Regions from separate parts of the Porticoccus litoralis genome, predicted to be linked through region 1. Evidence: predicted binding sites of a transcription regulator. Region 1 holds the regulator's gene; each other region holds the start of a gene.

Region 1 (3,279 bases):
CAGGTTGTCGATACAGGTAAATCCCACATCTTCAAGTACGTTGAGAGCCGTACTTTTGCCAGAGCCGGAGCGCCCGCTTACCACCACCAGTCTCATGGATGCTGTCCTCAGGTCTCGTTGACAGCTATGCGATACAGAGCGTCATTGGAATCGGCCTGCCGGAGCTGGTTGCGAACAGTTTCATCCTGGAGCAGCTCGGCAATTGCTGACAATATCTGCAGGTGCTGGTCATTTTGCTCTTCGGGGACTATCAAGGCAAAGATCAGGTCAACTTCTTCACCGTCAATGGAGTCGAAATCGACCGGTTCCTGTAATTTGATCAAGGCGGCCGTAATTTTTTCGCAACCGCCAAGGCGGCAATGAGGAATGGCAACCCCTTCGCCGATGCCGGTGCTGCCAAGACGCTCTCTTGATAACAGACCTTGGTAGAGTTCATCGGCGGTGACTGTGTCCATGCGTTCGGACAGGAAGCTGGACAAATTTTCGAGCACGCGTTTTTTGCTGCCGCCCGGAGCGTCGGCGACGACGTTTTCCGGGGGCAGTACATCAGTTAGTTTCATCAGGGGTTATCTACCGCGGGTTTTTTCCTTGTGTTTGATCAGCTGACGGTCGAGTTTGTCAGCCAGCGTATCGATAGCGGCATAGAGGTCTTCGTCTTCCGAGTTGGCAAAAAACTCACCACCGCTCACATGCACGGTCGCTTCTGCCTTCTGAATCAATTTGTCTACAGAGAGAATCACATTGGTGCTGGTGATGTGATCGTGATGACGCTCCAGCTTGGAGAGCTTGGTATTCACGTAATCTTTAATCGCATCAGTGATGTCGAGATGATGTCCGCTAATATTCATTTGCATGCGGTACTCCTTGGTTTTTGATTGTCGGATTAAACATTGGGATTGTAGCGTTTCCTCTCGCTGGAGGAGGGGATGCCCATCCCTTCTCGGTATTTTGCCACCGTACGCCGTGCTACCTGAATGCCCATATCCTGAAGCAGGGACGTCAGCTTGTTATCACTGAGGGGTTTGCCAGGATTCTCAGCACTGATCATTTTTTTCAGGATAGCGCGGATGGCAGTTGATGAACACTCTCCGCCGCTGGCGGTGGAGACGTGACTGGAAAAAAAGTATTTCAGCTCAAATACACCCTGTGGGGTGTCGAGATATTTCTGGGTAGTAACCCTGGAAATAGTGGACTCATGGAGTTCCAGTCGGTCGGCGATATCAGCCAGCACCATGGGTTTCATCGCCACGGGACCCTGTTCCAGAAAGCCCTGCTGCATTTGTACGATACAAGAGGCCACCCGCATCAGGGTGTCGTTGCGGCTTTCAATGCTGCGTAAAAACCAGCGGGCTTCCTGCAGATGGTTCTTCAAAAAGGTGTTGTCCTGGCTGGAGTCCGCTCGTTTAATTAATTGTGCGTAGTGCTGATTGATGCTGAGCTTAGGCGTGATTTCATCGTTGAGGGTCACCTGCCAGTGGTTGTCGACTTTGATCACTCTTGCATCGGGAACAACATACTCAATGTCGTCATTGCTGATTGAGTCGCCGGGATTTGGTGTCAGGCTCTGGATCAGCTCGATGGCGTTGGCAATAAAATCCTGGGTGAAACGGGTGTGCCGTTCAATTTGTCGGTAGTCCCTTTGGCCCACCAGCTCCAGATGATCCGAGACCAGAACTTTGGCTTCCTTGAGGAAAGGGGTGTCGGGCGAAAACTGGTTCAGTTGAATCATCAGGCACTCGGAGAGGCTGGTAGCGCCGACGCCCGGTGGGTCAAACTGCTGGATGCGATGCAGTACGGCAATGACTTCATCCAGCTCAATGTCATCGTCAAGAGCTGACCAGATTTCTTCGATTGGAATGGTCAGCATGCCCCGGCTGTCGATGGAGTCAATAATATTTTCGCCAATCAGATGGTCGGTGGGCGACATGGGTGTCAGGTTCAACTGCCACAACAAATGGTCCTGAAGCGATTCGGTAACACTGTGAACGCTGTCAAAATCATAGGTGTCATTGTTGTTGGAAAGCCGGGGGGTGGCAGGTGGCTGATAGATATCGTCCCAGTTAACATCTACTGGCAGGTCATTGGGGATTTTGTTTTCCCAATCCGTACCGTTCAGGTCGGTGGCTTCTGCTTCCGGTGCTTCTTTTTGAGGCTTGTCTTCTTTGCCTAACAGTTGATGTTCCGACTCTTCAGCCAGTTCAAGAAGTGGATTGTCGTAGAGGTTCTGCTGGATTTCCTGGTGCAAGTCCAGGGAGGAGAGCTGTAACAACCTAATAGCCTGTTGCAGCTGAGGGGTCATCGTCAACTGCTGACCAATTTTCAGTTGCAGGCTTGTTTTCATTAAATTACAACGAGTCTTTTCCGAAAAATGAGTATCTACAGGGAAAGTGTAGACCGCAGGGCGGTTGGATGACAAGCAAATTGTATGCCGCTTTGGTTGAATGTTGAGCAATCATCCGAAATTAAAGGGTGAAGTCATCCCCGAGGTAGATGTCCCTGACCTGCTGATTGGCAATAATCTCTTCAGGTACGCCTTCGGCAATGACTTTTCCTTCCCCGACGATGTAGGCGTGTTGGCAGATATCCAGGGTTTCACGGACATTGTGGTCCGTGATTAGTACGCCAATGCCCAGATCGCGTAGGTGGCGAATGATCTGTTTAATGTCATTGACGGAAATCGGATCTACACCGGCAAAGGGTTCATCCAGCAGAATAAAGGCGGGTTCCATGGCCAGAGCCCGGGCAATTTCCACCCGGCGGCGTTCCCCTCCGGATAGGCTCATGCCGAGGCTGTCCTTGATATGGGTGATGTGAAATTCCTGCATCAGGTGTTCGAGTTTCGATAAGCGTTGTTCTTTGTCCAGATCTTTGCGAGTTTCCAGGATGGAGAGGATATTGTCGGCAACACTCATCTTCCTGAAAACGGAAGCTTCCTGGGGCAGATAGCCAATGCCTTTACGGGCGCGCCCGTGCATGGGCAGATGTGTGATGTCCTCATCATCGATAAAGACACTCCCACCATCCTGTTCAACGAGACCGACAATCATATAAAAACAGGTGGTTTTTCCTGCACCATTGGGCCCCAGCAGCCCAACGATGGCACCGCTTTCAACACTGAGGGAGACATCGCGAATGACCGGCCGCTTTTTGTAACTCTTTGCCAGGTTGGTTGTCTTCAGGAGGGGCATTAATTTCCTTCCTTCTGGTTGCTGGGTGGAATCACCATCTGGATGCGCTGTTTGGGGTTGTCCCCCGAGCTGGCTTTGACGACTTCAGCTT
Region 2 (3,279 bases), on a different contig from region 1:
AACAGCCCGATTGAGGAAACCCGCTTCGGGGTATTCCGCATGTAGCGGACCAATCCAACCCAGGTGATCGTTATGAGCAAGCCCTCCGTAACCACCCACATTGACCGGCGCGGCGTCGCCACCGTCACCCTCAATCGCCCGGAGCGGCACAACGCCTTTGATGACACCGTCATCGCCGAGCTAAGCGCGGCTTTCTGCAACGTGGCAAGCAATAACAGCATACGAGTGATGGTACTGGCCGCCACCGGCAAACACTTTTCCGCCGGGGCGGACCTGACATGGATGCGGCGCATGGGCAACGCCAGCTACGACACCAATCTCGCTGACGCCGAGGCCCTGGCCAACATGCTGCGCACCCTCAACGAATTACCAAAACCCACCATCGCCCGGGTACAGGGAAGCGCCTGGGGTGGCGCCCTGGGATTGATCTGCTGCTGTGATCTGGCGGTGGCTACCAGCAGCGCCACATTCCGCTTCAGCGAAGTGCGGCTGGGACTGGTGCCCGCCACCATCAGCCCCTATGTCATCGCCGCCATCGGCCCGCGTGCGGCGCGACGTTACTTTCTCAGCGCCGAATCGATCAATTCTGACACCGCCAAAGATCTAGGTCTGGTGAGCAAAATAGCGGAGGAATCAGATTTAGACCCGGTAGTGGAAAACTGGATCGACCACCTGCTACAGAATGGCCCCGAGGCCATGGCGGAAGCAAAACATCTAATCGCGGAAGTAAGCGGAAAGCCGCTCAGCGATGAACTACTGTGGCACACCAGTGAAACCATTGCCCGGTTGTGGGTTTCGGAAGAAGGACGGGAAGGCTTATCTGCTTTTTTAGAAAAACGTGCGGCCAAATGGTGACCGGGTAAAAAAGCAAATCATCACTGAAGCAACGACCAATTGCTTGCAGTAGCAACACGAATGCCTCAGAAATCTTGCCCGCTGTAATTAACCAGCTGTTATTACATCACTGTAGGACGGCTCAACAACTGACCCTAGATCACACGTCACCGAGAACGGCAGCAAAGAAGTAATAGCTGTAGAGAAAAGTGTTTATTTTATCGATTTTTTGTCAGATAAATTTATAACAGCCCCTTCCAACGAACCGTAACCTATTGTTTTTTGTACAGTGGCATATAGATTGCTAGGGATTTAAAAAAACAACATCAAGGTAAAGGTTTAACATGAAAGGGTTTACAAAAAGTTCTTTATTGCTTTGTTTGCTGCTCTCATCATTTCAACTGCACGCTGGAACCAGCTACACCTTTGAAATTGATTACCTGAATTCCGATATTTACGACATCAGCCTCTCGGGCACGCTAGACCAGACCCTGGATACAAATGATGTATACACATGGACTGCGGCTACGGCCGACACTATCAATCTAAACCTGTATTTTTTGGATAGTGAAATGGATATCGACATGCAGGTTGCTGATGAAAACGGCTACTTTTCTAGCTCGTCCTCAACCACAGACAATGAGTTCATCAGCTTCGGAGCCATCCTCGGCAAAGATTATTTCGTTAACATTTATCGTTATGCGGAAGTAAGCATCGCAGCCTACATCGCAGATGCCTACGAGGAAAACAACAGCCTAGAAACGGCCTACGATCTGGACAGCCTCAATGACAACAATAATGTGCCGCTGCCGGCAACAGTGTGGCTGTTTGTTCTGGGGCTGGCGGGCCTTATCGGTTTAAGAAAAACACAGAAACCGGTGTAATTACTCATTTGTTTTTTCATTATTAATTGAAGTCGCTAGGATGTGCCCTTATGACAACTCTTCGACCATTATTTTTATCCGCTTTGTTATTCGTATGTAGCCAATCTGCAAGTGCTGCCCTTATCGACGGTTTTGAGAGTGGCGACTTCTCCGCCAACTCATGGTCAACCTATGGCGCAGCAGACTGGAGCATTGATTCCTCTACAGCGGCCTCAGGTATTTACAGCGCAAGATCAGGGCGGATCACACACAATCAATCCAGTTATCTGGAGTTGGAACTTGCAACATCAGCCGGCACAGTGTCCTTTGACTATCGCGTCAGCTCAGAGGACAATTTTGACTACCTAATGTTTTATATTAACGACATTAGGGTTTTTTTAATCACCGGCGACACAGGGTGGCTGAACTACTCTAGAGAGGTCATTGCGGGAACTCACGTTTTTACCTGGCGATACAGAAAAGATAGCAGTGTGAATTCATATCTAGATACTGTATGGATTGACAACTTCAGTGCCCCCTTACAAGACGTATCGAATGTCCCTGTTCCTGCAACAGCTTGGCTTTTCGCCATAGGCCTTGCCGGAGTTGCAGGCTTGAGCGGACTCAGGAAAAAAGCCTAGGTCTACCCGTTTTTCTTCCAGAACCCCTCTCCAGAAAACCCCACTTCGGTGGGGTTTCTTATGTTCGCAGCTAGACGTTTGGGACCAGCCCTGGAGCTATTCAGATTACCCGCTGCAGGGCAAGGGAATCTCGCCACCGTCAGCGACTTTTTTCCAAATCAAGCAAGGCAACATCAACCCAACTCTTGGGTTGCTGGTTAACGCACACAAAAATGTGCTTGGGATAAACGTAGCATCACTACCAACGACCCCCCGGCTAGAAGAAAAACAGGCGTGGATAATTACCATCACCCTTGTCGGCAGGCGTCAATAATGACCGAGAAACACTTCCCCGCTAGCCAGCAACTGTGTAGGTTCATCCCCCGTACCCTTGTAGACAGCCGCCACTTCGGCAAAATAACGATTGCCGCGGCCACCGGAACAGGGTGGCAGGTAGGCGCCAGGCTCACCACGCCCCCCTTGGTGTGCCTGCTCCAGAAACATCCCCTTGGGCAGATCGAAGGACTCACCGGCCACAACAGGTATCTCGATGCTGTTATGCAACCTTCCTGTCCAGAGACCGATCATGCCATGGCCGCCATGGTCCATCAGAAACCAGCTGCGATCACTAAAGGCAACAATTACGGCATTGGCTTCATCGGGAATACCGCTCACTTTCAATAACGGCGTCGCACCATGGCCACCAAATTTCTTGCACTGTTGCCCTTCGGGAATGGCATAGCCGTCCCATGCCGGGTCCGCCAGGCTAACCTGTAGCTCGGCCACCCTCTCGGCTAGCTGATATTCAAAGGTGTCGCAACCGGAGAGCACCGACGCAAGAACGAGCAAAGCAGCCATAGGGATTATTTTCATGGGCATATTCCTTCGAATCAAAATGCGCCCATGCTAAAGACGGATACTTAACAGACTATTAAGACAAAGCGCGCTCTTTAGGAACAGTA
Region 3 (3,279 bases), 730 kb from region 1:
CGAGTTCCTGAGCTACTATCAGCGGTGCGCTGTCACTGAGCCGCATATAACCCAGGTTCAGATGCTGTTTTTCCGCCACCGGAAGCGATTTGGGATTAATCTTCTGCATTGTCCTTACCCTTGCCACGGGTTCCCCCGAGAATTTTTATCACCGAGCGCGCTGCTTCGGGAAGACTCATATTTGAATCCATCGACAGGGTGCGCAAGGTCTTATGGGCTTTGTCTTCGTTGATGCCGTGCTGGGCCATCAGAAGTTGTTTGGCCTCTTCAATAACGGAGTGGCTTGCCAACTTGGTCCTTGCGTCGTCCAGGGCTTGGCGCAGGGACTGATAGGATTTGAACTGAGCGATGGCCAGGTCAATCACGGGTTTGACCCGTTGTGGATTGAGCTCTTCCATCATGTAGGCGGTTACCCCGGCATCCACCGCTTCCTCGATAAAATCCGGGTCGTCTTCACTGGAAAACATGACTACCGGCTTGGGGTTGTAACTGTTCACTACGGAGAGGCTTTCCAGCACGTCCCGACCGGGGGACTGCAGATCAATCAATACAAGATCAGGCTGTAATTGTTCAATCTGAAACAACAGGCCGGCAGCGGAAGGTAAGCGTGAGATCACCTCAAAACCCGAGGCTTTGAGTTTTTCTTCAACACTGGCAGAACGTTCGGGATGATCGTCCACCAGCATGATACGAATGGGGTCTTTGCTGGTCGTCATGATCAGGTACGCCAGCTGTAAAAGGAATTTGACATGGGAAACATAACTACACAGAGATAACCCAGGATCGTAAATCATACTCCGACCCTGGGTCATGCTCCAGTGCGGCATACTGCTCAGACTGACAGCCGATCAGAAGTTCAGCATAACGCTGAACCAGACTTTCTCTGTATCAACAAATAGCTGATCAGCGTTGTAGTTAGCATATTTGAGTTGGACGGAAAGGTTTTTGTTAACCGCATAGGTGGCCACGGCATCAAATTCTTCACCGTAGTCGTCGTTGGGGCCGCTCTCATCTGCCTCAAAATCGTGATAGAAGGCTGCCAATGCAACGCCGGCCACTTTACCTGTAACCTTGAAGTACATGTCTTCAATACCACCGGCAGGGGTAGCCAGGAACATATCTGCCCAGCCCTGGAACTTGTGAAGAGTGGCAAGCGGGGTGACAAAACCCTTGACGCCGTCATCACTGCCCAGCTCTTCGTAGCCCACGCCCAGCCCTACACCCTTGACGGTGGTGCCGAGTTCTAACATGTAGTATTCGGTGTCGTAGTCAACCGCGTTGTCACCATAGTCGGTTTGAGATGCTGCCGCAGCGGCAACCGTGATTGGGCCAAATTTACCGCTATATTCCACACCATAGGTTTGCGATGAAAGCGCGTTATCTATAGTTTCCATAGAGTGGGCGTTATCAAAGTCGAGGAGGTAGGCGTATGCCCCCAGCTTATGCCCTTCTGCGGGTGAATAAGAAACGTATAAAGCATGTGAGTCTGAATCAAAACGGCGAGGTTGGGCGTGTCCGTTGGTGTCTGGACCAAAGATGCGGTCTACGTCCCAGATATAGCTGTAGTCTACGTTAACTGGCCCAATTGGCAGCTCGACGCGGAATGAGTCGTAGGTCTGCTCATTCTGGCGCCAGCCAACGCCGCCGACAAAACGTTGTCCGGAGTGCAGAATACGCTGGCGACCAGCGGTGCCGGTGAAGTACTTGTTGGTGTATTTCAGCAAAGCCTGGTTGATGGTGGTCCCATCAGGGTCAGCGACAATCGAGTACTGACCACCTTTGCCATTGGATGGTGTGCCATATCGCTCATTGCCAATCTGGCTGACGTCATCCACCTCGAGAAGAGCGGAAAAACCTTCATAAGCAGCAGTAGACAGGGTGACCCTGGATTTCAAAGTCGATGCCTTGGCAATCTCTTGCGGGTTATCTTGATCTACATACTCATAGCGATAGCGGAAGCTAAACTTCGCATCGCCTTTGGTAAACATTTCGGTAAAGCTTGTCGCTTCATCCGCGGTCGCAGCTACAAAAGGATGCGCGCCCAGCAAAACAGCCAATGCAGAATATTTTAAAAATTGCTGCTTCATAACAAGTCCTCGAGTTAAAAAATCCCCAAACTAAAAAAACAAAAAGCCCGCACGCCGGATGGAGGCGTGCGGGCTTCGTTGCCCAACAGAATACAATGTCAATTCCCAAATAGCACAAAATGTGCCAAATCAATAACCTTTTGATTATTAAAAGTTTAATTGTTTTTTTGGGGTCAAAAGTTTTCGGAATTGACTTAGAATAGTGCGCAAAAAACAGTTAAAGAATTATTTTAGGGCACGAAATAATAGAGTTGAGTCAGTAACTTTTTTTCGTTTGCGCAATAAAAAAAGTAACAACGACATACCGCAAAGGTATGCCGTTGGTCATTGGGTTACTGATTGGGGCAGTTCTCTTTTTGCTGGCGTTTTTCCTGGACCCGCTCTTTCATTTCAGCCTTTGCGGCCATGGCTTCCGCTTTGCTTACCAGGCCATTGCCATCTTTATCCATCGTGGCAAAGTGGGCGCGACGTTTCGCCAGCATCCGTTCCAGCCCCTGTTCATGCTCTTCCATAGTGATGTTGCCATCGTTATCCGTATCCATACGATCAAACATGAAATGGCCCCGGTGGTGTTCGCCTTTGGCCTTCGGTTGGGATGGCGACTCGGCGAGAGCAGTATAGGAAGCGAGCAGGGCGCACAGGGTAAATAACAGGTATTTGCGCATAAGAAATCCTCTTCTGTGATGATTGCGTCACCTGTATAACGCGCGCCCAGTCAATTGGTTGACGCGCGTCTGAAAAAAGTTTCTGTTGGTGTGAGCCGAGGTCTATTTGTCGAGGATTCTCTCGGCTTCATCCATGAGGCGGTTCATACGCTCTATAACTGCGAGGTAGACATCCTTAGACGCCATATCGACACCCGCCGCAAGAAGAATTTCGTAAGGGTAATCAGACCCACCTGCACGGAGAATATCGAGGTATTGTTGCTGTGCCTCTTCACCATCATTGAGTACACGGTCCATCAGGTAGTAGGCGGCGGAAATGGACGTGGCGTATTGGTACACATAAAAGTTGCGGTAAAAATGCGGAATATAGGCCCACTCGGCGGTATAGGCATCGTCAATAATCATGACGCCTTTGTCATGGCCAAAATAACGTTTCAGCAGGTCGCCATACATCGTGTTCAGTTTGTCGCCGGAAAGTGCGCCGCCGTTTTCCACATGTTCATGAATGGCGAGCTCAAACTCTGCAA

What was found. The regulator sigma-54, encoded in region 1, starts transcription at its own class of promoters, with help from an activator protein. The targets are predictions, from matches to a motif close to TGGCACANNNNTTGCNNT.
Region 2: a site for sigma-54 is predicted at 1,125-1,142, ahead of Q8A57_RS05340 (PEP-CTERM sorting domain-containing protein). Genes of this name have one in related genera too.
Region 3: a site for sigma-54 is predicted at 2,197-2,214, ahead of Q8A57_RS00105 (alginate export family protein). Genes of this name have one in related genera too.

Annotation. Positions count from the first base shown of each region.
Region 1 covers NZ_JAUUUU010000001.1:751,057-754,335, reverse strand. The annotation lists gene rapZ (RNase adapter RapZ) at 1-96, opposite strand, end outside; gene ptsN (PTS IIA-like nitrogen regulatory protein PtsN) at 108-560, opposite strand; gene hpf (ribosome hibernation-promoting factor, HPF/YfiA family) at 567-854, opposite strand; gene Q8A57_RS03735 (RNA polymerase factor sigma-54) at 884-2,341, opposite strand; gene lptB (LPS export ABC transporter ATP-binding protein) at 2,463-3,188, opposite strand; gene lptA (lipopolysaccharide transport periplasmic protein LptA) at 3,188-3,279, opposite strand, start outside.
Region 2 covers NZ_JAUUUU010000002.1:221,496-224,774, reverse strand. The annotation lists gene Q8A57_RS05350 (carboxyl transferase domain-containing protein) at 1-45, shown strand, start outside; gene Q8A57_RS05345 (enoyl-CoA hydratase/isomerase family protein) at 73-855, shown strand; gene Q8A57_RS05340 (PEP-CTERM sorting domain-containing protein) at 1,179-1,718, shown strand; gene Q8A57_RS05335 (VPLPA-CTERM sorting domain-containing protein) at 1,769-2,338, shown strand; gene Q8A57_RS05330 (hypothetical protein) at 2,645-3,190, opposite strand.
Region 3 covers NZ_JAUUUU010000001.1:18,650-21,928, reverse strand. The annotation lists gene Q8A57_RS00115 (CmpA/NrtA family ABC transporter substrate-binding protein) at 1-109, opposite strand, end outside; gene Q8A57_RS00110 (ANTAR domain-containing response regulator) at 96-794, opposite strand; gene Q8A57_RS00105 (alginate export family protein) at 849-2,087, opposite strand; gene Q8A57_RS00100 (EF-hand domain-containing protein) at 2,420-2,752, opposite strand; gene pepF (oligoendopeptidase F) at 2,855-3,279, opposite strand, start outside.